3 regions of the Pseudomonas sp. TH04 genome follow, and region 3 is predicted to be linked to each of the others. Evidence: predicted binding sites of a transcription regulator. Region 3 holds the regulator's gene; each other region holds the start of a gene.

Region 1 (3,276 bases), 1.2 Mb from region 3:
GTTGTGTTGCGCCAGATCGAGGCCGACAGCCTCTTCTTCGTCGGTGACCCGCAGGCCCATGACCGCATCCAGCACCTTGAGGATGATGAAGGTCACGATGGCCGTGTAGATCACGGTGAAGCCGACGCCTTTGCACTGGATCCAGACTTGCGCCGCGATGTCAGTGGTCGCCGCGTTGAAGCCGCCCAGGGAAGGGGCTGCGAATACGCCGGTCAGGATCGCGCCGAGGATACCGCCGATACCGTGCACGCCGAAGGCGTCCAGGGAGTCGTCGTAGCCCAGCTTGCGTTTCAGGGTAGTTGCGCAGAAGAAGCACACCACGCCTGCCGCCAGGCCGATAACCAGAGCGCCCATCGGGCCCACGGTGCCGGCAGCCGGGGTGATTGCAACCAGGCCGGCGACCACGCCCGAGGCAATGCCCAGTGCGCTTGGCTTACCGTGGGTGACCCACTCGGCGAACATCCAGCCCAGCGCCGCCGCAGCGGTAGCAATCTGGGTGACCAGCATCGCCATACCGGCAGTGCCGTTGGCCGCAGCAGCGGAACCGGCGTTGAAGCCGAACCAGCCAACCCACAACATGGCCGCACCCACCAGGGTATACCCGAGGTTGTGAGGTGCCATTGGGGTGGTCGGGAAGCCTTTACGCTTGCCGAGTACCAGGCACGCCACCAGGCCAGCCACACCGGCGTTGATATGCACCACGGTGCCGCCCGCGAAGTCCAGCACGCCCCAGTCGCCCAGCAACGAACCCGGACCGCCCCACACCATGTGGGCGATTGGTGCGTAGACCAGGGTGAACCAGACGCCCATGAAAATCAGCATCGCGGAGAACTTCATACGCTCAGCGAAAGCACCGACGATCAGCGCAGGTGTAATGATCGCGAACGTCATCTGGAAGGTGACGAACACCGCCTCAGGGAACAGCGCCGCAGGGCCGGTGATGCTCGCCGGAGTCACACCCGACAGGAACAGTTTGGACAGGCCGCCCACGAACGAGTTGAGGTTGACGACGCCGGCTTCCATACCCGTAGTGTCGAACGCCATGCTGTAGCCGTAAACGAACCACAAAATGGTGATCAGACCGGTGATGGCGAAGCACTGCATCATCACGGAAAGAATGTTTTTGGAACGAACCATGCCGCCGTAGAACAGCGCCAGGCCTGGAATGGTCATGAACAGCACCAGCGCGGTGGATGTGAGCATCCACGCCGTGTCGCCGGAATTGAGGACTGGAGCAGGGGCTGGGTCCGCCGCCAATGCCAAGGCCGGCATTACGAGGGACAACAGGGCTCCTAGCCCTGCGAATTTACGCAGAGTCATATTGTTTTCTCCTGGGGCGTTGGGGGTTTGGCGGCTTAGATTGCGTCGGTATCGGTTTCGCCGGTACGGATGCGAATAGCCTGTTCCAGATTGACCACGAAGATCTTGCCGTCACCGATCTTGCCGGTGTTGGCCGCCTTGGTTATCGCCTCGATAACCCGGTCAAGATCCTTGTCGTCAATGGCGACATCAATCTTCACCTTCGGCAGAAAATCGACCACGTATTCCGCGCCGCGATACAGCTCGGTGTGACCCTTCTGCCGACCGAAGCCTTTGACCTCAGTAACGGTAATGCCCTGCACGCCGATCTCGGACAACGACTCGCGTACATCGTCCAACTTGAACGGCTTGATGATGGCAGTGACTAGCTTCATGAAAACTCTCTCCCGAATTGGTGGACTTGCCCCAGGAAAACAAACCCGTCTCAAGTCTAAGCGCAGTGCCTGGCTTTGTAACGCGTCGTCGCCTCGGCATTTGCCGTTGCGACGCCAGCGAACCACTGGTGACGAAACCTGTACCCCTGATCCGTCGGCGCACTGCATTCGTCACAGCGACTGCATCAGTGCATGGGTCATGATCGTCTAAGCAGAAAGCTTGCCAGCTCCGTAAAAACCACTGAAATCAGTCCGTTGCCCACTTATGCCCACCTGCGGGGCTTTATCGCGACGCCAATGCGCACAAAAACAGTGCGTAGCCGCCCGGCCCCCTGCGCGAAAAGCGTGCGTCTGCGACCGTGAAAAGACTATAGACGCTGCGTGATACACTGCCCGCCAACAGTTTTCCGGAATATTTCCCATGCTCGCGCCCAAAGACCTCCTCGACGCCCTGAGCGGCCACGCCTCTCGCTTGTTCAGCGGCGACACCCCGTTGCCCCGCAACGAAATCGAAAGCCAGTTCAAAGCGTTGCTGCAAAGCGGCTTCAGCAAGCTCGACCTGGTGAGCCGGGAAGAGTTTGACAGCCAGATGGTCGTGCTGGCCCGCACCCGTGCGCGGCTGGAGAGCCTGGAGGCGAAGGTGGCGGAGTTGGAAGCGCGGCTCGCACCCACTGCCGAGTAACGGTCACAACTCAGTCAACGGTGGGAGCAAGCCTGCTCCCACATGAGTTTTTTCGCTGCACCTCGGATACGTTCTGTAAAACCTCCCCCGCCTCGCTCTCCACCCCCTCGTCTACCCTTGAAAAACCGCAGGAAGCGGCCCTCTCTTTCAAGGAACGAGCATGTCCCTCGCTATCGTCCACAGCCGCGCCCAGATTGGCGTCGAAGCCCCTGCCGTCAGCGTTGAAGTGCATATGGCCAACGGTCTGCCCTCCCTGACGCTGGTAGGCCTGCCGGAAACTGCCGTCAAGGAAAGCAAGGACCGCGTGCGCAGCGCCATCCTTAACTCAGCGCTGCAATACCCCGCCCGCCGCATCACCCTCAACCTCGCGCCTGCCGACCTGCCCAAGGACGGCGGGCGTTTTGATTTGGCGATTGCCCTAGGGATTCTCGCAGCCAGCGTGCAGGTGCCGGCGTTGATGCTGGACGACGTGGAATGCCTGGGGGAGCTGGCGCTGTCGGGTGAGGTGCGCGCAGTAAAAGGCGTGTTGCCGGCGGCGCTGGCAGCACGCAAGGCCGGGCGCACCGTGATAGTGCCTCGGGCCAATGCCGAGGAAGCGTGCCTGGCGTCGGGGTTGAAGGTGATTGCGGTAGATCACTTGCTGCAGGTGGTGGCGCACCTGAACGGGCAAGTACCGATTGAGCCCTACAAGTCCGACGGGCTGCTGTACCTGAACAAACCCTATCCGGATTTGAGTGAGGTGCAAGGGCAGCTGGCGGCCAAACGCGCGTTGCTGATCGCGGCGGCGGGCGCGCATAACCTGCTGTTCAGCGGGCCACCCGGCACCGGCAAGACCTTGCTCGCCAGTCGGCTGCCTGGGCTGCTACCGCCGTTGAGTGAACAGGAAGCCCTGGAAGTGGC
Region 2 (3,276 bases), 2.5 Mb from region 3:
TTCACGGCACGCTCAAGCGCGGCGGTTACCTGTTCCTCGGGGCGTCCGAGGCGTTGAACGGCCTGCCGGATCATTACCAGATGGTGCAGTGCAGCCCCGGCATCATTTACCAGGCGAAGTGATGGGGGGTTGAGTCAAAACAAACGGGAGGCCCGCAAGGGCCTCCCGTTTTTCATGGGCTCAAAGTAGGGGTGCCGACGGCTCGGAGTGACTCAGGGCCTAGCGATCATTCGGATATTGCCCAGGGAAAGACGATGAATCCCGTTGGGTACCTTCGCATTGAAAATGCCTAGACGGACGTCGCCCGTCAGGGGCGCCGTGAATGTCCCTGTCCCGGTTTGCCGCTGTGCGCTGGTAATGTTCTGTACGTCGGTGCCGATCCGGCTGCCATTTATCGTCATGTACAGGGTCGAGCCGTCACTGGTGGCCATACCGCCAATGACCTCGAAGCTGCAATCGTACGTGCGCCCTGCAATCACCGGCACTGCGCGGGAAATGATGTGGGCACTGGTTGCTTGGCTGTTGGGGATGTCGGCCACCACGCTGCCATTGCTAATACGCAGCAACCCGCCGACGTAAGGCCCCTGAGGTACCCAGCCTTGGAAAGTGCCATCGCTGAAATCCCATACGGTGGTTGGGGTGGGGGGGACGACGACGGGGCCTTTATTAATGCTCACCGTCGCGGTCGGCGCGGAAGAAATGACCCTGTTACGGCTGATGCGCAACAGTAGTTGTACGTAGTTGCCTATGTTGGCTTCAACAAACGCCCGGGGTATCGAAATGTTGAGAGAGGGCGCATCTGCCCCTACCTCAAAGCTTTGGTTGTACACGCCGCCGGTGATGCTGCTGCTCATGTTTACATTGATGAAATCGGCTCGCAGCACGGGAATAGCGGAGGTCAATTCTGCGTAGTTACCCACCAGCAGGTTGGTGTTCAGGTTCGGGATCGGCTGGGCTGTGTCTTGTAACTTGAAGCCGAGGGTCGGGATGGTCAGCATGTAGAGCCTCTGCGCTATTCAGGAAAGGGTGTCCGCGCAATCAAGCATCCGGGGCGGCAGGCTCCGCAACTGTCAGAAATGACAGTGCGGACCAACGGTCAGGCCTGCCGGTACCCTCGATGTCCTCCTCTGCACCATTGCCGCCCATGTGTAAAAGCGGCAACCGCGGTTGCCGCTTTCCTGGCGCCACGCGGAAGTTCGTTGCCGCTTTTCTGGCATTGCCGCCGGCATTCCCCTCGCAAACCCTTGAATTACGGGCCTTGAACGAATTGGCATGCGCCTTGCTATAACCCAGATACGAAAAGCAGGTCAGCCTAAAGGTTTCCGCCATGAGCATCAGCTTCGATAAAGCGCTCGGTATCCACGAACAAGCCCTGGGCTTCCGCGCCCAGCGTGCTGAAGTCCTGGCCAACAACATTGCCAACGCCGATACCCCGAACTACAAGGCTCGGGACCTGGACTTCTCCGCTGTGCTCGCGGCGCAGCAGGACAAGACCAAGAACGGCACCTTTGCCTTGAACATGACCAACAGCCGTCATATTGAAGCGCAAGGCCTGGGCAGTGGTGACGAGTCGCTGCTGTATCGCACGCCGATGCAACCATCGATCGATCAGAACACCGTGGATGCCCAACTTGAGCAATCGGCCTACGCCGAGAACTCGGTGAACTTCCAGGCCAGCTTCACCCTGCTCAACAGCAAATTCAAAGGGCTGATGTCAGCCCTGCGTGGAGAATAAGCCATGTCCCTAGCCAGTGTTTTCAATATTGCCGGCAGTGGCATGAGCGCGCAGACCACGCGTTTGAACACCGTCGCCAGTAACATCGCCAACGCCGAGACCGTGTCTTCGAGCATTGACCAGACTTACCGCGCCCGTCACCCGGTGTTCGCCACCATGTTCCAGGGCGGCCAGGCCGGCCAGAGCGGTAGCGGCGATTCGCTGTTCCAGAATCAGGATGCCGCAGGCCAAGGCGTGCAGGTACTCGGTGTGGTCGAAGACCAGAGCAACCTGGAGGCCCGTTACGAGCCTAACCACCCCGCCGCGAACGAAAAGGGTTACGTGTACTACCCCAACGTCAACGTGGTCGAGGAAATGGCCGACATGATTTCCGCCAGCCGCTCGTTCCAGACCAACGCGGAAATGATGAACACCGCCAAAACCATGATGCAGAAGGTCCTGACCCTGGGTCAGTGATAAGGGGCGCCAAATAATGGCCATCGTTGATACCACTTCTACACCCAACACGGCGGTTCAGGACCTGTTCAACACCAAGGTCAAGACCGCGACGGACAACAGCGGCCTCAACTCGGCTGCCAAGGCGGCCACGGGTAACCAGGCGCTGGGCAAAGATGCGTTCCTGCAGCTGCTGGTGACCCAACTGAAAAACCAGAACCCACTGTCGCCTCAGGACAACGGCGCGTTCGTGGCGCAGTTGGCGCAGTTCAGTAGCCTGGAAGGCATCAACACGCTGAACGACTCGGTGAATTCGATCTCCAGCAACTTCAGCTCCTCGCAGGCGCTGCAGGCGTCGTCGCTGGTTGGGCGTTCGATCATCACCCAGACCGATAAGGCGATGGTTGATACCAGCAAGAGCATGACCGGTTCGGTGGCGGTAACGTCGGCGACGGGCAACGTCTCCGTCAAGGTCACCGACAAGGACGGCAATGTGGTGCGCACCATCGATATGGGCACCCAGAGCGCCGGCGATTCCAGTTTTATCTGGGACGGCAAGAACGACAAAGGTGAGGTCGCGCCAGCCGGGACTTACACCTTCGCGGCCAGCACCAAGAATGACAAGGGCGACTCGGTTGCTCTGCTGACGTCGCTGCCGGCAACGGTGACCAGCGTGACGTTGAGCAAGACCGGCGGCGAAATGCTGCTGAACCTGGCTGGCGGCATGGGCAGCGTCAAGCTGTCGCAAATTCAGACTATCGGTACATAGAGCCGGCTCAATACGGCAGAGGGAGAGAAACATGTCTTTTAATATCGGCCTTAGCGGTCTCTATGCGGCCAACAAACAACTGGACGTCACTGGCAACAACATTGCCAACGTTGCGACCACCGGTTTCAAATCGTCCCGCGCGGAGTTTTCGGACATTTACGCGGCGTCCAAGCTCGGCACCGGCCAGAACAGTGTCGGCAGCGGTGTGAACCTGGCGGCAGTGTCACAGCAATTCACCCAGGGCGACGTCAACAACACCGGCGGTCTGCTGGACATGGCGATCCAGGGTGGCGGGTTCTTTGTGCAGAAGGGCAGCGACGGCTCGCTGGAATACACG
Region 3 (3,276 bases):
CGATGATCAAACGCATGATTACTGCCCGTTTTGTTCATCCAGGACAACCTGATAGAGCGCCTCGTTGCTGTCGGCGCTGCGCAGTTTGTCGCGTACTTCCTTGCGGTCGAGCATGCTGGCGATCTGCCGGAGCAGTTCCAGGTGCGCATCGGTGGCGGCTTGCGGGACCAGCAGGACGAAGAGCAGGTCAACCGGGGCGCCGTCGATGGCGTCGAAATCGATGGGGGCGTCTAGGTGCAGCAGGGCGCTGATTGGAGACTCACAGCCTTGCAGGCGGCAGTGAGGAATCGCGATGCCGTTGCCAAAGCCAGTAGAACCAAGCTTTTCACGGGCGATCAGAGCCTCAAAGACAGCTTGCGTATCCAGGTCGGGCACTTCACGGCCGATCAGATTGGCAATTTTTTCGAGGGTTTTCTTTTTGCTGCCGCCCGGCACGTTCACCTGGGAACGGCCGGGGGTCAGGATGGTTTCAAGTCGAATCATGGGTGGGGAGTGTTAGCGGCCAGTGCCTTGAAGAAGGCTCTGCTGCTTTTCCTTATGCTTTTTAAGTTGGCGGTCAAGCTTGTCAGTCAAGGCATCGATCGATGCATACATGTCTTCATGCTCGGCATTGGCGACCACTTCGCCACCGGGTATCTGCAAGGTCGCTTCAATTTTCTGCTGAAGCTTATCGACCTTCATGATGACCTGCACATTGGTGATCTTGTCGAAATGACCCTCGAGTCGTTTCAGCTTCTGCTCGACATATTCGCGCAATGGAGGGGTGACTTCTACATGGTGTCCACTGATGTTGACTTGCATACAGCTTCTCCTTCGTTGCCAGTGCATAAAGCGACAGGCAAAAGCGCCTGCCACTGGAACGCTATGGCCCGCCCGTCACATCAAACGCTTACGCTCGCTGGAAGGCGCGATCCCGAGGGACTCGCGGTACTTGGCGACGGTTCGACGGGCGACCTGAATGCCTTGTGCCTCCAGTAAACCAGCGATCTTGCTGTCACTCAACGGCTTTTTCTGATTTTCCGCGGCAACCAGTTTTTTAATGATCGCGCGGATCGCCGTGGACGAGCATTCGCCGCCTTCGGAGGTACTTACGTGGCTGGAGAAAAAGTATTTCAGCTCATAAATACCCCGTGGGGTATGCATGAATTTCTGCGTGGTTACCCGGGAAATCGTCGATTCATGCATGCCAACCGCCTCAGCGATATCGTGCAGGACCAAGGGTTTCATGGCCTCGTCACCATATTCGAGGAAGCCGCGCTGGTGCTCGACGATCTGAGTGGCCACTTTCATCAGGGTTTCGTTGCGGCTTTGCAGGCTCTTGATGAACCAGCGCGCTTCCTGCAACTGATTGCGCATGAAGGTGTTATCGGCACTGGTGTCGGCACGGCGCACAAAACCTGCGTATTGCGGGTTGACGCGCAGGCGAGGCACCGACTCCTGGTTCAGTTCCACCAGCCAACGCTCGTTGTCTTTGCGCACGATTACATCGGGAACGACGTATTCGGCTTCGCTGGACTCGATCTGCGAGCCCGGGCGGGGGTTAAGGCTCTGTACCAGCTCGATGACCTGGCGCAGGTCGTCTTCCTTGAGCTTCATGCGGCGCATCAGCTGGCTGTAATCGCGGCTGCCCAGCAGGTCGATGTAGTCGGTGACCAGGCGCTGGGCTTCGGCGAGCCACAGGGTCTTGGCGGGCAGTTGGCGCAGTTGCAGCAACAGGCACTCGCTCAGTGTGCGGGCGCCGATGCCGGCGGGCTCGAACTGCTGGATGCGGTGCAGGACGGCTTCGATTTCGTCCAGTTCGATGTCCAGTTCCGGATCGAAAGCCTCAAGGATCTCTTCGAGCGTCTCGTCGAGGTAACCCTGGTTATTGATGCAGTCGATCAGGGTCACGGCGATCAGGCGATCGGTGTCGGACATCGGCGCCAGGTTCAATTGCCACAGCAAATGGCTCTGCAGGCTTTCGCCGACGGAGGTGCGGGTGGTGAAGTCCCACTCGTCATCATCATTGCTGGGCAGGCTGCTGGCGCTGGTCTGGTAAACGTCTTCCCAGGCGGTGTCCACCGGAAGCTCGTTGGGAATGCGTTCGTTCCATTCGCCTTCCTCAAGGTTGTCCACCGTAGGGGCGGTTTCCTGATAGGAAGGTTCCTGCACGTCGGAGTTGGGTTTTTGCTCGATGTTGTCGGCCAGCGGGTCTGCATTATCGAAGTCGTCGCCTTCTTCCTGGCGTTCGAGCATCGGATTGGACTCCAGGGCCTCCTGGATTTCCTGTTGCAGGTCCAGGGTCGACAATTGGAGCAGGCGGATGGCCTGTTGCAGCTGCGGTGTCATCGTCAGCTGCTGGCCCATTCTCAGGACTAGCGATGGTTTCATGGCAGGGGCTTAACACCTTATTCGCCGGCGCAATGCGCCATCCACGACAGGGCGCGTGAGCGCCAAACATAAGCAAATTATATGCCTGATGTCGGGGGCTTTGCCTAGAGCGCGGTAACAATAAAAAACCAGAGGTTTTTATTGACTCCCGCGCGCTTTGGCGAACGGCCAGACACCACAGTGCTTACAGGCGGAACTCGTGGCCCAGGTACACTTCCTTGACCAGTTCGTTGGCCAGGATGGTGGCGGAGTCGCCTTCGGCGATCAGCTGGCCATCGTTGACGATATAAGCCGTTTCACAGATATCCAGGGTCTCACGGACGTTGTGGTCGGTGATCAATACACCGATACCCTTGGCCTTGAGGTGATGGATGATCTGCTTGATATCGCCGACCGAGATCGGGTCGACACCGGCGAAGGGTTCATCCAGCAGGATGAATTTCGGCGCGGTGGCCAGGGCGCGGGCGATTTCCACACGACGACGTTCACCACCGGACAAGCTCATGCCGAGGTTGTCGCGGATGTGGTTGATATGGAATTCCTGCAGCAGGCTTTCCAGCTCTTTGCGGCGGCCGTCACGGTCGAGTTCCTTGCGGGTCTCGAGGATCGCCATGATGTTGTCTGCTACCGACAATTTGCGGAAGATCGACGCTTCCTGGGGAAGATAGCCGATACCTGCGCGTGCACGACCGTGCATCGGCTGGTTGCTGACGTCCAGGTCGTCGATCAAGACACGGCCCTGATCCGCCTGGACCAGGCCGACAATCATATAGAAGCACGTGGTCTTGCCGGCGCCGTTGGGGCCAAGCAAGCCAACGATCTGGCCGCTGTCGATCGATAAACTGACGTCGCGTACGACCTGACGGCTTTTATAAGCTTTGGCCAGATGCTGGGCTTTCAGGGTTG

Evidence for each region. The regulator sigma-54, encoded in region 3, starts transcription at its own class of promoters, with help from an activator protein. The targets are predictions, from matches to a motif close to ANTGGCATNNANNTTGCTNT.
Region 1: the regulator sigma-54 is predicted to act here: its motif matches at 1,903-1,922, upstream of glnK (P-II family nitrogen regulator).
Region 2: the regulator sigma-54 is predicted to act here: its motif matches at 1,267-1,286, upstream of flgB (flagellar basal body rod protein FlgB).

What each region holds. Positions count from the first base shown of each region.
Region 1 covers NZ_JAEKEA010000001.1:3,770,045-3,773,320, reverse strand. Annotated here, with positions in the region: gene JFT85_RS16805 (ammonium transporter) at 1-1,320, opposite strand, end outside; gene glnK (P-II family nitrogen regulator) at 1,356-1,694, opposite strand; gene JFT85_RS16795 (accessory factor UbiK family protein) at 2,116-2,376, shown strand; gene JFT85_RS16790 (YifB family Mg chelatase-like AAA ATPase) at 2,537-3,276, shown strand, end outside.
Region 2 covers NZ_JAEKEA010000001.1:5,074,131-5,077,406, forward strand. Annotated here, with positions in the region: gene cheR (protein-glutamate O-methyltransferase CheR) at 1-122, shown strand, start outside; gene JFT85_RS22890 (hypothetical protein) at 213-998, opposite strand; gene flgB (flagellar basal body rod protein FlgB) at 1,328-1,735, shown strand; gene flgC (flagellar basal body rod protein FlgC) at 1,739-2,191, shown strand; gene flgD (flagellar hook assembly protein FlgD) at 2,208-2,939, shown strand; gene flgE (flagellar hook protein FlgE) at 2,971-3,276, shown strand, end outside.
Region 3 covers NZ_JAEKEA010000001.1:2,534,691-2,537,966, reverse strand. Annotated here, with positions in the region: gene rapZ (RNase adapter RapZ) at 1-16, opposite strand, end outside; gene ptsN (PTS IIA-like nitrogen regulatory protein PtsN) at 19-483, opposite strand; gene hpf (ribosome hibernation-promoting factor, HPF/YfiA family) at 496-801, opposite strand; gene JFT85_RS11435 (RNA polymerase factor sigma-54) at 877-2,370, opposite strand; gene lptB (LPS export ABC transporter ATP-binding protein) at 2,555-3,276, opposite strand, start outside.